Regions from separate parts of the Sphaerisporangium sp. NPDC088356 genome, predicted to be linked through region 2. Evidence: riboswitches for the same ligand, from Rfam matches in the RefSeq annotation. Region 2 holds a riboswitch; each other region holds the start of a gene.
The links. Region 2 has a riboswitch for thiamine pyrophosphate ahead of tenA (thiaminase II). Riboswitches for the same ligand answer to the same signal wherever they lie in the genome.

Region 1 (2,255 bases), on a different contig from region 2:
GGCCACCGCGGTCTCGGGGGCGTTCAGCGCGGTGTCCCAGTGCTCGACCCGCATGCGGCGGCCGAAGCGGCGCGACCACCAGTTCGCGCAGTCGCCGACCGCCACGATGCCCTCCATCGAGGTGCGCAGGTGCTCGTCGACCAAGACGCCGTTGTCGATCTCGACGCCGGAGCCCGCGAGCCACCCGACGGTGGGGCGCACGCCGACGCCGGTCACCACCACGTCGGCGGGGATCCATGAGCCGTCCATCATGGTCAGGCCGCCCGGGTCGACCGAGCCGACCATCGTGCCGAGCCTGAGGTCGATGCCGGCCTCGGCGTACCAGGGCACGGTGCGCCCGCCGACCTCGGTGCCGAGGGCTACGGCGAGCGGCGACTGGGCGGCCTCGACGACGGTCACCGCGCACCCGGCGCGGCGCGCCGCCGTGGCGACCTCGGCGCCGATCCAGCCCGCGCCGACGACCACCACGTGGGCCTTGGGGACCAGCAGTTCGCGCAGGGCGAGGGCGTCGTCGATGGTGCGGAGCACGTGCTGGGTGCCCTCGCCGCGCAGCCTGATGGGCGAGGCGCCGGTGGCGATGATCAGGCCGTCGTACTCGAGCTCGCCCTCTGTGGTCTCGAGCGCGCCCTGGCGCAGGCCCTTGGCCGACACGCTGGTGCGCAGGTCGACGTCGAGGGCGCCGAGGTCGGAGTCGACGACCGTGGAGTCCAGGTCGCCGAGCAGCACGGCCTTCGACAAGGGTGGACGATCGTAGGGGCGATGGTTCTCATCTCCGACCAGAGTGACGCGCCCTCGGTAACCGCGCGCCCGCAGCGCCTCGACACTCCGTACGCCGGCCAGTCCGGCTCCGACCACCACGACATGATTCACATCCTGACCCTAAGCGGCCAGCCGGGTAACTCGCCAACGGCGATTTGGTAACGAATTGGCTCACTATCGCACACAGCCAGTGATGAGAACACTCAAGCGGGTGCGCAAGCCGTATGGAGGCAGGAATAGGCTGGTGCCGTCAGCACGCGCGGGAGTCCGGCGAGACCGGGCTGAGAGGAGGGCTCACGGCCCTCGACCGCTAGAGACCTGATCCGGATCATGCCGGCGAAGGGAGCGGGACCTTGGTGGACATGCCGAATGTGCGAGATGTCGTGGTGCCGTCGGCCGAAAAGACGCCACACTCCGGCCCACCGTCCGAGGCGCCGCGCACCGGCGGGCCGTACGGGAAGGCGCCGCACGCGGACGTGATCGTCGTGGGCGGGGGCGTGGTCGGCCTGTCGGTCGCCTGGCGCGCCGCCCAGCGCGGGCACGCCGTGACCGTGGTCGACCCGGCGCCCGGGTCGGGCGCCTCACACGCGGCGGCCGGGATGCTCGCCCCGGTGAGCGAGGTCACCTACACCGAGGAGCCCCTGCTGCGGCTGGGCCTCGCGTCCCTCGCCCTGTGGCCCGGCTTCGCCGCCGAGCTGTCCGGCGAGGCGGGGATGGACGTCGACCACCGCACCGACGGCACCCTGGACGTCGCCTTCGGCGCGGACGACCTCGCGGCGCTCGGCGAGCTGGCCGGCTTCATGGAGAAGCTGTCGCTCCCGGTGGAACGCCTGACGGGACGCGAGTGCCGCCGCGCCGAGCCGATGCTCGCCCCTTCGGTCCGTGGCGGCGTCCTCGCGCCGGGAGACGCCTGGGTGGATCCGCGCCGGGTGACGGCCGCGCTGCTCGCCGCGCTGTCGCGGCGGGGCGTCGGCGTGGTGGCCGACCGCGTCACGGGCTTCGCCGTCGAGGGTGACGCGGTGCGCGGGGTACGGCTGGCGCGAGGCGGGGCGATCGCCGCGGACCGGGTCGTCCTGGCCGCCGGGGCGTGGTCGGGATCGTTGGACGGCCTGCCCCCGGAGGTCCTGCCGCCGGTGCGCCCGGTCAAGGGCCAGATCATGCGGCTGCGCGGCGCTCCGGGGTTCCTCGGCCGCTGCGTGCGCGGGGTGGTCCACGGGTCCAGCGCGTACATGGTGCCGCGCGGCGACGGGGAGATCGTGCTCGGCGCCACGCAGGAGGAGATGGGGTTCGACACCCGCGTGACCGCCGGGGCCCTGTGGGAGCTGCTGCGCGACGCGCGCGAGCTCGTACCGGGCATCACCGAGCTGGAGGTGACCGACCTGTCCGCCGGCCTGCGTCCGGGGACCCCCGACAACCTCCCGGTCATCGGGCGGACGGCCCTGGCGGGGCTCGTGCTGGCCACCGGCCACCACCGTGGCGGCGTCCTGCTCTCTCCC
Region 2 (2,255 bases):
TGTCCCCGGTGCGGTAGTCGACCGGAAGGACGCCGCGCTCCCGCAGGGCGTCGTGGTGGCGCGTGGACGCTGTGCCGATCACCTTCACGCCGGCGGCCCGCGCCAGCTGAATCAGGATCGAGCCCACGCCGCCGTTGGCGCCGTGCACCAGAATGGTCTGCCCGGCGCGGACGCGTGCCTTGCGGTGCAGCATCTGCCAGGCGGTGATGCCGTTGACCACCGCCGCGCCGACTCCTTCGGGGACCTCCGCGACACCGTTCGAGACGCACCTCGAAGACCACCGGCACTGGGCGGACGGCCACCCCGCCCCGCCCGCGGCCCTCCACCGGGCACTGACCTTCTGGACCCGGCTGCACGGCGTCCTGTCCCTGGAACTCGCCGGCCACTTCACCGGAATGGGATTCGACCCCACGCTGCTGTTCACCGCCGAACTGGACGACCTCCCGGCCCACTGACCACACCGAACCCCTGCCAGAACGGCCCGTGCACGGTTTCCACGCCCACACGATGCGCCGCTTCCGGGCCGATCCGGGCGCTTCCTGCCAGGGTGCCTCGTCCTTCTGGAGGGCGCCCGCGCTGTCTGTGTCAGATGGGCCAGGACTCCTGGTGCCAGGCGGCGTTCCAGAACATCCATTCGTAGCGGGAGGTGGTGACGAAGTGGTCCTGGGCTCGGCGGCGCTGGCGAGAGGTGGCCTCGTCCCCTGCCCGGTCGGTCAGGGCGACCACCCGGCGGACGACGCTCTGGAAGGCCTCGTCGCCGTAGGTGGCGATCCACCGCTGGTAGAGCGGATCGGGCGACGACTTGGCCAGCAGGGCCTCGCCGACACGGGCGTAGATCCAGTAGCAGGGCAGCACCGCGGCGAGGCCGTCGAGGAACGACCCGCCGTACACCGTGGCCAGCAGATAGCTCGTGTACGCGCGGGTGGTCGGGCCCACCGGCAGCTCCGCGGCCTGTGCCGGGGAGCCGCGCAGCTCGGCCATGAACTCCGCGTGCATCTCCTGCTCCGCCGCGATCGCCCCCACCGCGTCGCCCGCGAAGGCCCGTACGTCGTCCTCGGTCGGCGCCTTGGCCGCGCACAGGGCGAGCGCCCGCGCGTAGTCCCGCAGGTAGTGCGAGTCCTGCACCACGAAGTGCCGGAAGGCCTCACGCGGGAGCGTGCCGTCGACCAGCCCGGTGATGAACGGGTGGTCCAGGATCGCGCTGTAGATGGGGCCGATCGCCTCCCACAGCTCTTCGCTGTACGGGCGCGCGTGCTCGAACGTCGTCATCGAACAACTCCCTACGCCGGCATGACCCGGTCAGGTTCGAGCGGTCTGCGGCCGCGTCAGCCGCACTCTCAGCCCGGTGCGCCGGACTCCCGCGTTCTGTCCGACCCGAGATTAGCGCGTACGGCTCCCGGCTCCACCCGCTAGGGGACGATCACCAGCTTGGGGCGCTGGTCACGGATGCCCAGCAGCTCTCGGACGCGGGCGAGCGGCCAGGCGAGCTGGGTGGCGAGCGTGGCCATGGTGAGGTCGGTGTCCGCCGCCGCCAGGTCGAAGGCCTGCCGTAGGAGCACCGGGTGCTCTCCCGGGTAGCCGGTGATGGGCTCGCTGGCGAAACCCGGCTGGTCGCGGAGGGCGCCGAGACGCTGGTACGCCCGGCTGGCCGAGGAGTCGGAGAGCAGGCCGACCTCGCGGCAGCGGTAGAGCAGGGAGCTGATCGAGACCCCCCACACGTGCTTGAGCTCGGCCAGCCGGCGCAGGTCGAGGCGCCGGGGAAGCTCGAGCAGGATGCTGTCGCGCGGGGTCAGGAACTCGGCCGCGAAGGTGTCGGCCTCGCGCTCCTGCTGGACGTCGCCGGCGGCGGTGTCGCCGTGCAGGACGAGATGGCCCAGCTCGTGGGCGGCGGTGAAGCGGTAGCGATGGATGTCGTCGAAGCGGTTGGCGGTCAGCACGACGATCGGCCGGGGCAGCTGCGAGGTCGAGAAGGCGTCGACCGTGGTGGCGTCCTCGTCGGGCGGGGGAAGCACCACGACGATGCCATGGGCCTCCATGTGGCGGACGAGATGCGAGATCGGCCCGGTGCCGAGCCCCCAGTGCCGTCGCAGCTCGCGGGCGGCGGCGGCCGGGTCGCGTGGCAGCTCGACCCCGGAGTGCACCTCGCCGCCCGAGAACCCCGGAAGGTCCACGTGCGGCAGCCGTACGCGCTTCTCCAGCGCGTGGGTCAGCTCCCAGACCTGCTCGACGAACGCGACGGCCTTGGCCCGCTGGTG
Region 3 (2,255 bases), on a different contig from region 2:
CGCGGGGTCGCTGACCGACGACGCGGTGGCGGGGCTGCACGAGTCGATCGTCAGCACGCTGCGCGCGGCCGTCGAGCGCTCGCGCGGCATCGCCGCGAAGGATCTCAAGACCGAGAAGAAGTCGGGCCTGCGGGTGCACGGGCGTGCCGGGCAGCAGTGCGAGGTGTGCGGGGACACGATCAAGGAGGTGTCGTTCGCCGACTCCTCCCTGCAGTACTGCCCGACGTGCCAGACCGGCGGGAAGCCCTTGGCCGACCGCAGGCTGTCCCGCCTGCTCAAGTAGCCTCTCGCCGAAAAACAACGCTGGGTTAGCGATGACAACCCTCCGTTAGCGGGCGGAAAGACTCGTAGAGCGGGGACAATGAACGGCATGAACGTCCCAGAGATCGAGGCCAAGGCCGTACCCGACGACGTCTTCCTGCTCGATGTGCGCGAGCCCGATGAGTGGCGGGCGGGGCACGCCCCGACGGCCGTCCACATCCCGCTGGGCGCGCTGCAGCAGAGGGTCGACGAGGTCCCGGCGGGCGTGCCGGTCTACGTCGTCTGCCGGGTCGGCGGCAGGTCCGCCAGGGCCGCCGCGTGGCTCAACCACGTGGGCCGCGAGGCGATCAACATTGAGGGCGGCATGCAGTCGTGGGCCGCCGCCGGCCGCCCGATGGTGGCCGAAAACGGGGGGCAGCCCTTCGTCGCCTAGCGACGGGGTGTAATAATTCGGTCAAAATCCATACCGCGGGAGCTCGGGCGCAACCGGGCTGAGAGGGCGGTTCCCAGTGACGCTGGGCGCGCCGCCGACCGCATGAACCTGTCCGGGTAATGCCGGCGTAGGGAGCGTGCGATGACATCCGCCGTCGGCGAGGTCCCCCTGACCCTCGACGAGGCCCCTCCGAAGACGCTGGGCCTGCTCGACCAGGGTGCCTTCTGGGCCAACCTCGGAGTGAGCCTCCTCGGCTTCTCCGGGGCCCTGTACCTGCTCAACCCGCTGGGCGACGTCCCGCTGAGCCTGGGCGCGGCCGTCCTCGCGGCCGTGGTCGGCAGCCTGATTGGCACCGTGATGGTCGGCCTGGCGGCGGTGCCCGGCGCGCGCACCGGCGCGCCGGCGATGGTGCTGCTGCGCGGCCTGTTCGGGGCCAGGCTGTCGTACGTCCCGACGGTCCTGAACATCGTCCAGATGCTCGGCTGGGGGGCCTTCGAGCTGTGGGTGATCGCCACCGGGGCCCGTGCGATCTTCGGTGACTCCGTGCCGTACTGGGTCTGGGTGGTGGCGGCGGGCCTGCTGACGATCGCCCTGACGATCCGGCCGCTGGGGGCCATCCGCCTGCTCCGCCGCTTCGTGACGGCGGGGGTGGTCGTCGCGATGGTGTGGCTCGCCGTGGCGCTGCTGCGCGAGGCCCCCACTCTCGGGGGCGGCGACTGGAGCGCCTTCGCCCCGGCGGTCGACTACGTGATCGCGCTGTCGGTCTCCTGGGTGCCGGTGGCGGCCGACTACGCGCGGCACTCGCGGTCCGGCCGGGCGGCCTTCGCGGGGGTGGTCAGCGGCTACACGATCGCCCAGGTCGCGTGCCTGGTCATCGGCATACTCGCGCTGGCCCTGGTCGGGAACGACCCCGGCCGGGTGTGGGACGCGTTCGTGGCGGTGCCCCTCGGGGGCCTGTTCTTCGGCATCCTCGTGCTCAGGGAGGCCGACCAGTCGTTCGCCAACGTCTACTCCACGGCGATGTCCCTGCAGAACCTCCTGCCGAGGGTGGACCGGCGCATCTTCTCGATCGGCGTCGGCGTGCTGACCACCGTCATCGCGCTCTTCGCCGACGTGAATTCGTACGGGGCGTTCCTCGGCGTCATCGGCGCGGTGTTCGTCCCGATGTTCGCCGTGCTGGTGATCGACTACTTCGTGCTGGGCGGGGCCGCCAGGTGGGACACCTCGGCCGGGGCGCCCTCGCGCTGGGGGATGGTCGTGCCCTGGGTGCTCGGGTTCGTGGCGTACTGGCTGGTCACGGCGACGCCCACGGTGGCGTGGTGGGACTCGGTCTGGACGGATCTTCGCGACGCGATCGGCTTCGAGCGGCAGGTCTGGATGAACGCCGCGCTGGCCGCGTTCATCGTGTCCGCCCTGGCGACCCTGCTGGCGCGGGCGCTCAGCGGGCGGGGTCTTCGAGGCGGAGAAGATACTGCTTGGCGGCGAGGCCGCCGGCGTAGCCTCCAGGATTCCCCGGCGACTCGATCGCCCGGTGACACGGGACGATGACGCAGACGGGGTT

Region 1: linked by a shared signal. The riboswitch ahead of thiO (glycine oxidase ThiO) and the one ahead of tenA (thiaminase II) in region 2 are both predicted to bind thiamine pyrophosphate.
Region 3: linked by a shared signal. The riboswitch ahead of AB0O34_RS15760 (cytosine permease) and the one ahead of tenA (thiaminase II) in region 2 are both predicted to bind thiamine pyrophosphate.

The regions. Positions count from the first base shown of each region.
Region 1 covers NZ_JBFBIK010000112.1:10,367-12,621, forward strand. Annotated here, with positions in the region: gene AB0O34_RS29620 (FAD-dependent oxidoreductase) at 1-870, opposite strand, end outside; TPP riboswitch at 1,009-1,121, shown strand; gene thiO (glycine oxidase ThiO) at 1,122-2,255, shown strand, end outside.
Region 2 covers NZ_JBFBIK010000003.1:94,313-96,567, reverse strand. Annotated here, with positions in the region: partial or broken gene AB0O34_RS02515 (zinc-binding dehydrogenase) at 1-193, opposite strand, end outside; gene AB0O34_RS02510 (TetR-like C-terminal domain-containing protein) at 213-455, shown strand; gene tenA (thiaminase II) at 586-1,269, opposite strand; TPP riboswitch at 1,261-1,372, opposite strand; gene AB0O34_RS02500 (XRE family transcriptional regulator) at 1,410-2,255, opposite strand, start outside.
Region 3 covers NZ_JBFBIK010000035.1:34,855-37,109, forward strand. Annotated here, with positions in the region: gene AB0O34_RS15750 (DNA-formamidopyrimidine glycosylase family protein) at 1-283, shown strand, start outside; gene AB0O34_RS15755 (rhodanese-like domain-containing protein) at 362-694, shown strand; TPP riboswitch at 720-846, shown strand; gene AB0O34_RS15760 (cytosine permease) at 836-2,242, shown strand; gene AB0O34_RS15765 (methylated-DNA--[protein]-cysteine S-methyltransferase) at 2,133-2,255, opposite strand, start outside.